3 regions of the Actinacidiphila sp. bgisy160 genome follow, and region 1 is predicted to be linked to each of the others. Evidence: riboswitches for the same ligand, from Rfam matches in the RefSeq annotation. Region 1 holds a riboswitch; each other region holds the start of a gene.
What was found. Region 1 has a riboswitch for cyclic di-AMP ahead of AC3EUJ_RS02645 (M23 family metallopeptidase). Riboswitches for the same ligand answer to the same signal wherever they lie in the genome.

Region 1 (4,690 bases):
CACTGCGGGACGTCGGGCCGCACCCGGACGTGTGGATACCGGCGGCCGGCACCGCCCGCACCCAGGTCCTGGCCGAGACCCGGCGGCCGGAGAGCGTCGTCGTCCTCGGCCGGCCGGTCACCCTCGCGCACTCGCCCGCGGTCCTCGCCACCACGACCTCGCTGGACGGCGTGGCACGCACCGGCAGCACCGCGCAGCAACTGGTCGACGCCGCCCGCGCCCAGGGCGTGGTCGTCCGCAGCGCCGAACCGCACTCCTCGGACGCCGCCCTGGACCAGCTGCTGCACCTGGCGCCGGGCACCCGGGTCACCACCGACGCCGTGCCCCCACCGGACGACCGGGCCCTGGCCTGTTCCGCCCGGACCTGGCTGGTCGAACGACGCGGCACCCAACAGGCCCTGCTCACCACCGAGTCCACTCTCGCCGGCCTCGTCACCCCGGCCCTGGAGTCCCGTCCCCCCTGCCTGGGCAACCAGTCCGACCCCTACACCGCCTACTACCCCGCCGACGTGCCGCCCCTCGACCTCACCCTCGTACCGGTGACCTGGGAGACCGGCCGGGCCGACCGCGTCGAACGCGCCGAGGCTGTGCACCGCCTCGGGGAATGGCTCCGCTCCCGCCCGGGGCAGTGGGCGCTGGCCGCGCAGGGTTTCCGTACGGACGTCAGCGGGACGACCGCGGCCGGGGACACCCCGCTGGACAGCGCCGTCTTCGTCGCCGACCCCCCGGCTGGCGGCGAACCGCCCACCCGGCAGGACATCGAGGCCGCGCTGCGGGACCACGGTGAGGCCGCCGGCACCCGGCGCGACGTCCTGTTCGCCGTCGACGTCTCCAGCTCCTCCTACTCCGGGGCCAACGTCCCCGTCGTGCGTTCCGTGCTGGCCCGAGCCTCCGGCTACCGGTACGGCATCGCCGCCGTGCCCGGCCGCACCCTCCTGCGTCCCGGGCCGAACGACGCGGCCGCGCGGGACGCCGCGATCCGCGCGCTGGCACCGGTCGAGCGGGACGCCCCCGTGGCCGCCGCCCTGCGGCAGTGGTCCCGGGCCCTCGCCGATTCCCCCGGCGCCCTGATCGTCCTCATCACCGACGACGAGGACAGCGCCCGCGTCGACCCGCCGGACGTGGACGTCCCCGTGCTGGTGGTGTCCCTGGAGGGCTACGGCTGCTCGCTGCGCTTCAACAAGGCCGTGACGGAGGGCGGCGGCGCCTGCCTCACGGCCACGCAGGACCTGCCCAACCGGGTCGCGGAGACCATCACCCGCCTCACCTCGGGAGGGTCATGACAGCCACCGGGCCCCGAGGCGTGGACGGCACCCTCCGCCCTCCGCGCCCCGTCCGCCGCCGGCGCGCGCGCCGCGCGCTGGGCGCCCTGCTCCTGCTGGCCGGGGCGGCCTGCAGCGGCCCCGCCGCCGCCCCGGCGCCGGAGCCCGACCGCTCCCGGCCGCTGATCGTCGCCAGCGACGCCGACCTCACCGCCGGCGGCCGACCCGGCGTCCGCCGCGCCCTGATCGAGGAGTGGAACCGGCGCAACCCGTCCCGGCCCGCCCGGCTCGTCGAGCTCCCCTCCGCCTCCGACGAGCAGCGCAGCGAGCTGATCGGCGCCTTCCAGTCGGGCACCGCCGCGTACGACGTGGTCAACCTCGACATCAGCTGGATCCCCGAGTTCGCCGACAGCGGGCTGCTGCGCCCGCTCGCCCCCGCCCTCGTCGACGGGGACTTCCTGCGCCAGGCCGCGGACGCCGGGCGCTGGAAGGGCCGCACGTACGCGGTGCCCTTCAACACCGACGTCGGCCTGCTCTACTACCGCACCGACGACCTCGCCAAGGCCGGGCGCCGCCCCGCCGACCTGCGCGGATACGCCAAGATCGGCGACCTGCTCGCCGACGTCCGCCCGCTCGGCCACGCCGCCTACACCACCCAGCTGCGCGCGTACGAGGGCCTGACCGTCAACACCCTGGAGACCTTCTGGACCGCGGGCGTCGAACTCGTCGACGGCGACGGCCGCTACATCGGCACCGAGGACGGGCTGCGCGAGGGCCTGGACGAGCTCGGCCGGCTGGGCGCCGCCAACAACCTCAACCCGGTGTCCCTGGAGGCCGACGAGTCGGTCACCCTCGCCCAGTTCACCGAGGGGCAGAGCGTGCTGATGCGCAACTGGCCTTACGCCTACAACCGGCTGGACGCCGCCCTCGCCCCAGGCGTCCGCTTCGGCGTGGCCCGGCTCCCCGGCATCGCGGCGCTCGGCGGTCAGAGCCTCGGCGTGGCGGCGAACAGCGACCGCCCGGACGACGCCGCGGACCTGATCCGCTTCCTGACCGGACGCGACGCCCAACATGCCCTGCTCCGGGCCGGCTTCGCCCCGGCACGGCGGTCGGCATACGGAGCCGGGAATGTCAACTGTGACGATCCTCACGACCCCCGCGCCTGGTTCTACGACCGCCCCACGGGACGCGGCTCGGAGCCCCCGCCCTCGCCGTCCGCCGCGACCCCCGCTTACACGACCCTGCTGTGGTGCGCGCTGCAGGCCGCCAGGGCCCGTCCGGCGACCGCGCATTACGTCACCTTCACCCGGGTCCTGCAGCGTGAAGTGCACGGAATGCTCGCGGCGCACCGCGGCGCCGACGCCTCGGCGGAGCGCCTGGACGGCCGTCTGGGGCGCGCGCTCGGCGGCCGGGGTCCGGGGTGACCATCACTCCTCGTGAGCGCGACACTCCCTTCCGCATAACGACTGATGCACACTCACATTTCCCATAGGTCACGGCAGTCACGACCCAATGTCCGCTTCTGTCCCGTCCATCCCCATAGATTCCCGTCATGAACTCGCTTGAGTGGCTTGGAATTGGCGGGCGCCTCTATTAACGTTCGATAACGCAGCGCGGTCGTCCCACCGCCGACAGGGCGGCGCCGTGCGCTTGCCGAATCCCGTCCGCGGGAACCGGGGAACCACTTCCTGGGGTGAATCGGGGGCCCTCCGCGGTCCTCGTAGGAGACCTTCCTGCTCCGAACCCGTCAGCTAACCCGGTAGGCGAGAAGGAAGGAAAGGAGTGCGCCCGCGTGGCGTCGAACGAGCCTGCCCTGATACCCGGACAGCAACAGGGGTCCGTCAGCGCATACCCCGAGTGGGACACCGCCGAGTGGAACATCGCCGCCGGCTGGAACCCCCCGGCAGCCGAGCAGGCACCGCCGACGAAGAACGCGATCGACGGCTGGGACACCGGCCAGTGGAACATGGCCGCCGGCTGGCTCGACGCGGCCGCCGCCGCGGAGACGACCTCCCAGGACGCCACCGTCGCGGAGCACGAGGCCGCCGGGCACGAGGCGTACGAGGCCGCCGCCACCACCGCCACCGTCGCCACCCACCCGCTCCCCGAGGACATCGAGGCCTTCGCGGACGCCCGGCACAGCGAGGACGCCGAGGACATCGAGGCCTTCGAGGCCTTCGAGGGCGCGCCCCACGAGGGCCCGCCGGCCGAGCCGTGGAACCCCACCGAGGAGTCCGCCGGGCCCGTGCGCGGCCGGCACCGCGTCGCCAAGCAGCGCTCCCTGGGCCGCGGTTCGGCGGTCTTCGGAGTCGCGGCCGTGGCCGTGCTGGGTGTCGGAGGGGTCGCCGCCGCCGAGGGCAAGAACCCCCTCCCCGTCTCCCTTCCCCATCTGCCCGAGGCGTCCGAACTGCCCGGCATCGGCGCGCTCGTCGACGACGACAGCGCCCCCGAGGCCAAGCCCGTCGCCGAGGCCCTGAGCCCCGACGCGGGTGAGGCGCTGCGCAACCGCATCCTCGACCAGGCCCAGCAGCAGCGGAACGCCGCCGACCGGGCCGCCAGGACCGCCGCGCAGCAGGAGGCCTCGGCCAAGGCAGCCAAGTCCGCGGCGGCGGAGCGGGTCCGCGCTGAGGCCGCCGCCAAGAAGAAGGCCGCGGAGGAGGCCGCGAAGAAGCTCGAGGCCGCCCGCCTGGCCGAGCTCGCCAAGAGCTTCGTCAAGCCGGTCACCTCGTACACCCTGACCGCGGGCTTCGGCGAGTCCAGCTCGCTGTGGGCCAACACCCACACCGGCCAGGACTTCGCCGCCCCGACCGGCACCCCGGTCAAGGCCATCCACAGCGGCACCATCACCGAGGCGGGCTGGGCCGGTTCGTACGGCTACCGCATCATCCTGACCCTCGACGACGGCACCGAGCTCTGGTACTGCCACCTCTCCTCGATGATCGTCACCTCCGGCAAGGTCACCACCGGTGACACCATCGGCCGCGTCGGCGCCACGGGCAACGTCACCGGCCCGCACCTGCACCTCGAGGTGCGCCCCGGCGGCGGCGACCCGATCGGCCCGATGGGCTGGCTGCGCAGCAAGGGCCTGTCCGTCTGAGACGAGCGACCGGCCACGCACGACCACACGGACTCCGGCGGCCTTGGCGACACCCCCCGTCACCCAGGGCCGCCGGTCCGTGTCTACGGGACGACGAAGTTGTAGAGCTCCGAGATCCTCGGCGGCCCGCTCGGCTCCGGGAAGCCGGACTCCTTGGCGGCGGGCATCATGATCTCCATGAAGGCCTCGAGCGCCTGCGCGGACTGCCAGACGTTCACCAGCCGCAGGCCCTCGTTGGTGATCACGGCGGCGTGCGAGAGCAGCCCCGCGGGAGGGTGTTCGGGCCCGAAGCCCGCGCGGTGGTTCGCCTCCTCGTACTGCAGGGCCGTCA
Region 2 (4,690 bases), on a different contig from region 1:
GCAGGGTGACCGGGCGCTCCAGGTCGATGAGGTCGCGCACCTCCGCGCTGTCCAGGATGTCGCGGGGGGAGCGCAGGTCGGCGGCGACGATCGCGGCGTCCTCGCTGCCCTCCAGCACGGCGCGGCTGTGGGCGACGGCGACCGGGTCGTGGTCGACGTAGACGACGTGGGCGCCGGGACTGGCCGCCTGGGCGACCTCGTGGACGTTGCCGAAGGTGGGGATGCCGGAGCCGACGTCGAGGAACTGGGTGATGCCCTGGTCGACGGAGTAGCGCACTGCCCTGCGCATGAACGCCCGGTTGGCCTGCATGATCTTCGGGAGCCCCGGGAAGGCCTCGATGGCCCGCCGTCCCGCCTCCCGGTCGACCTCGAAGTTGTGCGAGCCGCCTAGGTAGTAGTCGTAGATGCGGGACACGCTCGGCACGGAAAGATCGATCCCATGAGGGGCCCAGGCAGGACGCTCCATCAACGGCTCCAGCTCGTCGGCGATCAGGACGCGTGGTCGTGGACACGACCATGTGCGTCAGAGGCTACTGATCGACCGTTCGAGAGGAAACATGAAATGGAAATATTCGATCCGTTTTCGGTCACAGACCAAAGGCATGTGCCCTGTTCCCCGAGAGAGGGGAACAGGGCACACCCTAGCGCCGGATGACGGTAGAACAGTTGATCAGACGTTGACGCCGTGGGCGCGGAGGTACGCCAGCGGGTCCATGTCGGAGCCGAAGTCGGGCGTGGTGCGCACCTCGAAGTGCAGGTGCGGACCGGTCACGTTGCCGGTGGCGCCCGACAGGCCGAGCTGCTGGCCGACGGAGACCGTCTGGCCGGCCGAGACCGACAGCGAGGACAGGTGGGCGTACTGGGAGTACCGGCCGTCGGCGTGCTTGACGACGACCTGGTTGCCGTACGAGCCGCCCCAGCCCGCGGAGACCACGGTGCCGCCGGCGATCGACTTCACCTTGGTGCCGGTGGAGGCGATGAAGTCGACACCGGTGTGGTAGCCCTTGGACCACATGGCGCCGGCCCGGTGGTAGGCGGTGCCCAGGGTGACGCGGTCGAGCGGGGCGGTGTAGCCGGAGGTGCTGGCGGCCTTGACGGCGGCCGGGGCGAACTTCGCGGCCTTGGGCGCGGTCTTGGCGGCGGCCTTCTCACCCAGGGACAGGACCTGGCCCGGGTAGATCAGGTTCGGGTTGCCGCCGATGACGGACTTGTTGTTCACGTACAGCTTCTGCCATCCGCCGTCGACCGACTGGGCGTCAGCGATCTTGGAGAGGGTGTCGCCGCCGGCGACCTTGTAGGAGCCGCCGGCGCTCTTCGGCGCCTCGGCCTTCTTGGCGGGGGCAGCGGGCTTCGCGGCGGGCTTCGCGGCCGACTTCGCGGCGGCGACGGAGGCGCTCGCCGGGGTCGCCGACGGGTTGGCCATCGCCTTGGTCAGACCGGCCTTGGGGCCGCACACGGGCCAGGCCTGCGGGCCCTGGGTCGCCAAAACCTTCTCAGCGACGGCGATCTGCTCGGCCTTGGTCGCGAGGTCGGCACGCGGGGCGTACTTCGTGCCACCGAAGCCGGCCCAGGTGCTCTGGGTGAACTGCAGGCCGCCGTAGAAGCCGTTACCGGTGTTGATGGACCAGTTGTTGGTGCTCTCACAGGCCGCGACCTTGTCCCACACGCTCACGGGAGCGGCGTGGGCACCGGTGGCGCCGACGATCGGGAGCGCCACCGCGGCGCCGGTGGTGCCGGCCAGGGCGCTGATACGGGTGATGCGGGTGTTCCGCGGACGACGGTGCTTTCCCTTACCGGGCATGCCGAATTCCTCTCCGACGCCTGCGAGGTAAGCTGTCGGGTTCGGACTGGAGATGCCCGGCCGCGATTGGGCATGCCAAATAAAGGCACGTCGCTGCGACTTCACCCCTAGCCGTCCCGAGACCAACGGGAACGGCAACTACCTGGGTCCCCCGCTCCTGCCGTGCGGTCTTGTCATCCGGCGTCCGGGCAGCGGCAGGACTAGGCGTTCCACCCGGAAGAATCTCGCAGGAATTGGTCCTGCGAGATCTGGAAGCTAAACGACGGAATCGTTCGGGAGCAAGGAGCGGAATCACGCCACCCGACGGACCGCAAGTCGATCAACAGCTTCTGTGACTTTACGTGAGAAGTGTCCGCTCTGCGTAGGCGAAAAATTGGCGCACGGTAATCGCGCGATATCGTACGGTTAAATCCGGTGGAGAAATTAGACGCTGCGTCGCCTAGGGCTCCCGCCGCGTATTCGGCACGTGACACCCATCACGCATCGATTCGCTATGCATGCACTGTGGGTGCATATGTCCGGTTAGATACCTCAATGCCGGATAAAGCAGGAGGCGTACCGCTCCAACCCGCCCCCGACCACGCCGTCCTGAGGACCCACCCGCAGGAACACCCTCTGAGCCAACCACCGAGCGCATCCCCCGATTCCCGGATGCGCCGCTCCGGCGCGGTCCGCGGTGTGGCGTGCGCCACAACCGCCCCTGCGGCGGGGCGAGAAGAGGGCACTGACGAGCGCCGCCGTCCGGAAGACGGACGTGACAGCGCCGATTGGGCGAAGGTAGCCTCCCAATCCCGCACATTTCCTCACATCGCCCGGGAGCCCTCGCGTGCCCTACCTCGCCGCCGACGACCGCTACGCCTCGATGGAATACCGCAGGACCGGGCGCAGCGGGGTCCTGCTGCCCGTCGTGTCCCTCGGCCTGTGGCACAACTTCGGCGACACCTCGCCGCTGGAGAAGCAGCGCGCGGTGCTGCGCCGCGCCGTCGACCGTGGCGTGGTCCACATCGACCTGGCCAACAACTACGGCCCGCCCGCCGGCTCGGCCGAGGCCAACTTCGGCACGATCTTCGCCCAGGACCTCCGCCCGTACCGCCACGAGCTCTTCATCGCCACCAAGGCGGGGTACGACATGTGGCCCGGCCCGTACGGCGAGTGGGGCAGCCGCAAGTACCTGCTCTCCTCCCTCGACCAGTCCCTGGGCCGCATGGGCCTGGACCACGTGGACGTCTTCTACTCGCACCGCTTCGACCCGGACACGCCCCTGGAGGAGACCATGGGCGCCCTGGACTCCGCGGTCCGCCAGGGCAAGGCCCTGTACGCCGGCATCTCCAACTACCCCGCCGAGGCGCACCGCCGGGCGACGGAGATCCTGCGCGATCTGGGCACCCCGCTGCTGATCCACCAGGCCGCCTACAGCATCCTCCAGCGCGACCCGGAGGCCGGCGTCCTCGACGCCGTCGGCGACACCGGCACCGCCCTCATCGCCTACTCGCCGCTCGCCCAGGGCCAGCTCACCGACCGCTACCTCGAGGGTGTGCCGGCCGACTCCCGGATGGCGCTCGGCCACTTCCTCAAGCGCGACGCCCTGACCGAGCAGAAGCTCACCTTCCTGCACGCGCTCGACAAGCTCGCCGGCGAGCGCGGCCAGACCCTGGCCCAGCTGGCCCTGACCTGGGTGCTGCGCGACCCGCGGGTCGTCTCCGTCCTCATCGGCGCGAGCAGCGTCGCCCAGCTCGACCAGAACCTCGCCGCCCTCGACGCGGGCCCGCTCGGCCCGGACGAGCTGGCCGAGATCGACCGGCTCTCGGCCGAGGCGGGCGTCCGCATCCCCTGACGACCGCCCCGCACGCGCGAATGGGCCGGCCCCCGTCGAGGGCCGGCCCATTCCCGTCGGTGTCGGGACTCAGGCGAGACGGGCCTGCAGGGCGGCACGGACGCCGGCCCACTCGTCAGCGAGGATCGAGTAGTACGCGCTGTCGCGGACGGTGCCGTCCACGGCGCGGGTGTGGGCGCGGCGCACCCCCTCGAAGCGGCCGCCGATGCGCTCGATCGCCGCCCGGGAGCGCGCGTTGCGCGCGTCCGTCTTCAGGGTGACGCGCAACACAGCCCACACGTCGAACGCATGGGTGAGCAGCAGCAGTTTCGCCTCGGTGTTGCAAGGGGTGCGCTGGGCGGAAGCGGCGAGCCAGGTGCTGCCGATCTCGGCGACGGTGGGCACGGCACCGCCGCGGGGCACGGAGCGGCCCGCGGGCCAGGCGGGGGTGGCCGTCCAGTAGTCGAGGTCGAGGAACCGGGTGGAGCCGATGAGGGCGTCGCGCCGGACGTCCCGTACGGCGAAGGGCAGCGCGGCCCCGGTCGCCTGGTCCTGGAGGGCCTCCTCCACATAGCGCGCCATGGCCTCACGTTCGGCCGGCACCTTGGTGTAGGCGTAGGTGTCGCGGGATTCGGTGGCGGCGCGCAGCAGCCCGTCCGTGTGCCGGGCGCTCAGCGGCTCCAGGCGGACGTGCTCGCCTTCCAAGATCACGGGTTCGGGCATGCCCCGGATGGTGGTGTCCGGCCGGGTCACCCGTCAAGCGCGTTTCCGCGGGGCGCGTCGGAGGCCGGGGGCCGCGGATGCGAAAATGGCCTCATGAACAGCAACGACGTGTTCTTCGACATCACGATCGACGGCGAGCCCGCCGGGCGGATCGTGTTCACCCTGTTCGACGACGTGGTCCCCAAGACCGCGCGGAACTTCCGTGAGCTCGCCACCGGCGAGCACGGCTTCGGTTACGAGGGCTCGCACTTCCACCGCGTGATCCCCGACTTCATGCTCCAGGGAGGCGACTTCACCGCCGGCAACGGCACCGGTGGCAAGAGCATCTACGGTGCGAAGTTCGCCGACGAGAA
Region 3 (4,690 bases), on a different contig from region 1:
GAGCGGCTGGTGGAGGCGGGGCTGGACGCCACCGTGCCGGACGCGTGCGTCGTGTCGGTGCGGGCGCCGTCACCCGAGGCGGCCGTCGCGTGGGCCGCCGCGTGCCGTGCGGCGGGTCTCGCCGTGGGCTGCTTCCGGCCACCGTCCGTGCCCGACGGGATCTCGCGGCTGCGGCTCACCGCGCGGGCCGATCTGACCGACCGGGAGATCGGCGACGCCGTGGGGACGATCGTCCGTACGGCGCCGCCGCGCCCCTGAACTCAGGGGTGTTCGGTCAGGTTCCCCGTCGCCACGGCGGCGAGGAACTCCGCCCAGGCCGCCGGGGGGAAGAGCAGGGCGGGGCCGCGCACATCCTTGGAGTCGCGTACGGCGAGCTGACCCGAGAGCGGCCCGTCTCCGATGAGGGCCGTCTCGACGCAGTTGTTCGCCGCCGTGCTGTAGCTGCTGCGTCGCCAGTTCACGCCGAAGAGGGACGCACTGGAGGTGACGTACTGAGGCAGGACATTGGACATGGGGGGCGTGCCTCCTTACGCGCCTTTGCCGATGCCGGAGATGAAGGACAACGACTGCTCACTCGACAGGGCATGGGAGCGCAATCGATTGAAGGCAGCACCGTACGCCCTGACGTCCTCGTGCTGATCCAGATAGAGACTACTCGTCAAATGGTCGAGAACAACCACGTCGAGATCAGCAATGCGCGGAAATGAGAAGATTACGAAAGGCCCTGTGACGCCTATATGCCCACCGGCCGAGAAGGGCAGCACCTGCAGATGCACATGAGGCAGTGAACCCAGTTCCACAAGATGGCTCAATTGCGCCGCCATCACTCCGGGCCCCCCGACACTCCGGCGCAGCACCGCCTCGTCCAGTACCGCCCACAACTCCAGCGGCGGATCGGCGCGCAGCACCGCCTGGCGGGCCATCCGCACCTGCACCAGGGTCGCGATCTGCCGCGGACCGAGCTGCGGCAGGACCGAGCGGGTCAACTCACGGGCGTAGTCCGGGGTCTGCAGCAGTCCGGGAACCACCGTCGTCTCCAGGGTTCGCGCCCGGCAGGCGTCGGTCTCCAGGGAGATGAAGTCCCGGTAGGCGGAGGGAAGTTCCTCCCGGAACTCATGCCACCAGCCGCGCCGGTCGCCCTCGCTCGCGAGCGCGGCGAGCATCTCCCGCAGCCGCTGGTCGCGCACGCCGTACACGTCCAGCAGCGCCGTGACGTCCTCGGGGCGCACCCCGCTGCGGCCGGTCTCGATCCGGCTGACCTTGGACTGGTGCCACCCCAGCCGCTGGGCGGCCTCACCGCTGGTGAGCCCCGCCGTGTCGCGCAGACGGCGCAATTCCGAGCCGATCTTGCGGCGGCGTACCGCCGGCACCTGCTGCATGGTGTGTGCACCTCCCGGTTCCCGGCACCCCCGCCGGTCCCCGGGCGAAGTCTGCCGCGCAAATACGTTCTCTCGTAGCAGAGTTCACCGCTTTGGGCGACAGATATATGCATATAGCTGTGGTGACACCTGATTAAGGGCACGATGAGTGACACTCTGGCGCGTGAGTGCCGAACGGGGACGTGCCGCGTGGGCGGGGCACGGCGCCTTCGGCTGTCGCGCGCGCGGCCACGGGCGCGGCGGGCGCCGGCGTCCTGGTCACGGCGGGAAAGGGACAGCGTCGCCATGGCAGACCACCAGGAAGCATCCGTCACCCTGCCGAGCGACCCTGCCTCGGTCCCCGCGGTACGTCGCTACGTGAGCGACCTGCTGGTGGAGTGGGGCATGCCCGAGGATTCGGACCCCGCCGACTCCGTCCGGCTCATCGTCTCCGAGCTGGCGACCAACGCGGTGCTGCACACCCTCGGCCAGTCGCCGACCTTCACCCTCGACGTCCAGCTGGACCGGGACGAGCAACTGCGCATCGGGGTCACCGACAGTCACCCCCGGTGGCCCCAGCGGCTGCCCGCCGCCGTGCAGCAGGACAACGGGCGCGGCATGGTGATCATCCGTCATCTCACGGTGGAGGCGGGCGGCACGCTCCTGGTCACCCCCACCGCGGAGGGCGGCAAGACGGTCTGGATCAGCCTGCCCTGGGCCACTGCCGCCGTCGAGTGACCCCAGTGGCCCTCAGTCCTCCCGTGTGAGCAGCAGCGCCTCGGCGCCCATCGGGACGAAGCCCGCCGCCGTGAGCGCCCGCACGCTCGCCGCATTGCCCGGGGCGATCTGCGCCCACACGGTCTCGCCCCCGGGGACGAGATGGCGCGCCGCAAGCGCGAGCCGGCGGCCGAGGCCCGCGCCGCGTGCCCCCGGGTCGACCTCCAGGGCCGCCTCCCAGCGGCCCGCCACGCCCCGGCCGGTCAGGACCGTGCCCCCGGGCACCGTCCACGCCCGGACGTCGTCACGGTGCCGCAGGGCCCGGGCGATCCGCGGGTGGTCCCGTTCGGCGGTCTCCCGCAGGGGCAGGCCCAGCGCGGCCGGCGGCCGCCCAGGCAGCGCCGGCGCGGCGGTCAGCAGGTCGACGTTGTTCACCGTGCGGTCCAGCAGCCCGCACAGCGCGGTGAGGAACGGCGGATCGAGCGGTGCCGAGAGGTCGCCGGGCGGCAGCAGCCCGCGGATCCGCCCCGGGTCGGCGTCCGCGAAGACCACGGCGTGGGCGGTGAAGGCGATCACCCCGGCGTCGCGCGGCGTGGGCTGCGGCACGACCGTCACCGAGCCGTCGGCGGGCGGGAAGACGCCCACCGCGGCGTCGGCGAGGATTCGTTCCAAGGACACACCGGCACGCTACCGGCACGTCCGCGACCGGGGTCACTTCACCCGGCCGTACCAGACGCTGCGGCTCCAGATCATCTCCAGCCGCACCCGCCCGCCGGGCTTGGGGGAGTGCCAGATCTTGCCGTGCCCGGCGTACATCCCCACGTGGTAGACGTTGCTCCCGTAGTGGAAGAACACCAGGTCGCCGCGGGTCCGTGCGGACTTCCGGATGTGCCGGACGCTGTTGTACTGCGCCGCCGCGGTGCGGGGCAGCTTCTTGCCCGCCTTCTTGAAGGAGTAGAAGGTGAGCCCGGAGCAGTCGAACCTGCCGGGGCCGGCGGCCCCGTACTGGTACGGCGCGCCCTTCTTGGACGCCGCGATCCGCAGCGCCTTGGTGGAGACCGTCGCCGCGTCGGCCTGCTGGGCGAGCTCCGGCAGTACCGCGGGACCGGCCACGGCGGCCGCCGTGAGGGCGGATACCGCCCCCAGCCGGCACAGGACCCCGGACATGGCTGTTGGCGCACTCATGCGCAACCCTTCGTCGTCCGCCTGCGAAGGATGACCTGTCGGGTTCGGGCAGGCGAAGATGCCCGGCCGCGGCTGCGGCTTCACCCCAAGGGTCCGGCGACCGGCGCCGGACCCGTACTGCTCGGGTCCTCCGCTCCTGCCGGTGCGTCGTTGTCGACCTGGCATCCGCGCGGCGGCAGGATTCGGCGTCCGCGCGGACCGCCCCGCCGGGATGACGGGGGCTTGTCGTCAAAGGGATGATCACCCACCGAAGCGACCGATTCCCAGCGCAACCGGTCGAATGTGAGTCTGTTCACGACTCACCTATTCGGGTGGACTCCGCGACGCAGGGCCCGGACTGACGACTCGAAAGGAGTCGAACACCAGGGGCGGAGCGTCAGATTCCGGATGAGTGCGGCCGTGTCGCGCAACTTGTGACCACTCGGCCGTCCACGGCAGATACAACGATCGGGCGAGTCCATTCGGTTCGAGTTCGCGTCGCCCGAACGGACCAGTGCGTCGTGACGCTCCGTCAGCGACGGTGGGGCGGCAAGGTGACCTGGCCGGTGCGCCGTTCGCCGTCGAGCACCCGCAGCGCCCGTTCCATGGTGGCCGTGTGCACCTCGCTCTCACCGCGCATGTGCATCAGTGTCAGCGCGTCACGCAGCTCCGTCGCCCGCCCCACCAGGGCCTGCGCGGCGCGCAGCGCCCCGTAGGTGTCCCGGGAGCGGGACGGGTTGATCCGGCCCAGCAGGTCCACGACCTCCAGATAGGTGTCGACGAGCTCGCCCTCGGCCCGCGTCAGGGCCGGGAGCGGTGGCAGTTCGGGTACCACGGCCGGTCACCGCGCGGAGTGCGGGGGGCGGCCGGCGCCGTCCTTGCGGCTCAGCGTCAGCCGGTCCACCAGTCCGTAGGCGAGGGCCGATGGAGCGTCAAAAATGGTGTCCCGTTCGATGTCGGCCCTGATCCGCTCCGGTTCCTGTCCGGTGTGCCGTACCAGCAGCTCCTCCAACTGATCACGGCGGCGGAGCAGTTCCGCGGCCTGGATCTCCAGGTCGGCCGTGGTGCCCTGGATCACCTCCCCGAACGAGGGCTGGTGGATCAGCACCCGCGAGCCGGGGGTCGCCAGCCGCTTGCCGGGCGTTCCGGCGGCGAGCAGGACGGCCGCCGCCGAGGCCGCCTGGCCGACGCACACCGTCGACACGTCGCAGCTGACGAACTGCATGGTGTCGTAGATCGCGGTCATCGCGGTGAAGGACCCGCCGGGCGAGTTGATGTAGAGCGAGATGTCCTGCTCCGGGGCGGCTGCCTCCAGGTGGATCAGCTGCGCCATCACGTCGTTGGCCGAGGTGTCGTCGATGGGCGTCCCGAGCAGGACGATCCGCTCCTGGAGCAGCTTGGAGTACGGGTCCATGGAGCGCACGCCCTCGCTGGTGCGCTCGGTGAACTCG

Region 2: another riboswitch for cyclic di-AMP. It lies ahead of AC3EUJ_RS20335 (transglycosylase family protein); the one in region 1 lies ahead of AC3EUJ_RS02645 (M23 family metallopeptidase).
Region 3: another riboswitch for cyclic di-AMP. It lies ahead of AC3EUJ_RS24235 (C40 family peptidase); the one in region 1 lies ahead of AC3EUJ_RS02645 (M23 family metallopeptidase).

The regions. Positions count from the first base shown of each region.
Region 1 is NZ_JBYIQW010000001.1:547,899-552,588, forward strand. Features, by position in the region: gene AC3EUJ_RS02635 (caspase, EACC1-associated type) at 1-1,283, shown strand, start outside; gene AC3EUJ_RS02640 (extracellular solute-binding protein) at 1,280-2,686, shown strand; cyclic di-AMP (ydaO/yuaA leader) riboswitch at 2,904-3,043, shown strand; gene AC3EUJ_RS02645 (M23 family metallopeptidase) at 3,229-4,359, shown strand; gene AC3EUJ_RS02650 (hypothetical protein) at 4,443-4,690, opposite strand, start outside.
Region 2 is NZ_JBYIQW010000025.1:9,365-14,054, forward strand. Features, by position in the region: gene AC3EUJ_RS20330 (SAM-dependent methyltransferase) at 1-466, opposite strand, end outside; gene AC3EUJ_RS20335 (transglycosylase family protein) at 671-1,801, opposite strand; cyclic di-AMP (ydaO/yuaA leader) riboswitch at 1,804-1,994, opposite strand; gene AC3EUJ_RS20340 (aldo/keto reductase) at 2,628-3,635, shown strand; gene AC3EUJ_RS20345 (GNAT family N-acetyltransferase) at 3,705-4,337, opposite strand; gene AC3EUJ_RS20350 (peptidylprolyl isomerase) at 4,431-4,690, shown strand, end outside.
Region 3 is NZ_JBYIQW010000033.1:69,449-74,138, forward strand. Features, by position in the region: gene AC3EUJ_RS24210 (8-amino-7-oxononanoate synthase) at 1-258, shown strand, start outside; gene AC3EUJ_RS24215 (DUF397 domain-containing protein) at 261-512, opposite strand; gene AC3EUJ_RS24220 (helix-turn-helix domain-containing protein) at 528-1,379, opposite strand; gene AC3EUJ_RS24225 (ATP-binding protein) at 1,665-2,096, shown strand; gene AC3EUJ_RS24230 (GNAT family N-acetyltransferase) at 2,109-2,753, opposite strand; gene AC3EUJ_RS24235 (C40 family peptidase) at 2,787-3,260, opposite strand; cyclic di-AMP (ydaO/yuaA leader) riboswitch at 3,264-3,420, opposite strand; gene AC3EUJ_RS24240 (hypothetical protein) at 3,772-4,074, opposite strand; gene AC3EUJ_RS24245 (ATP-dependent Clp protease proteolytic subunit) at 4,081-4,690, opposite strand, start outside.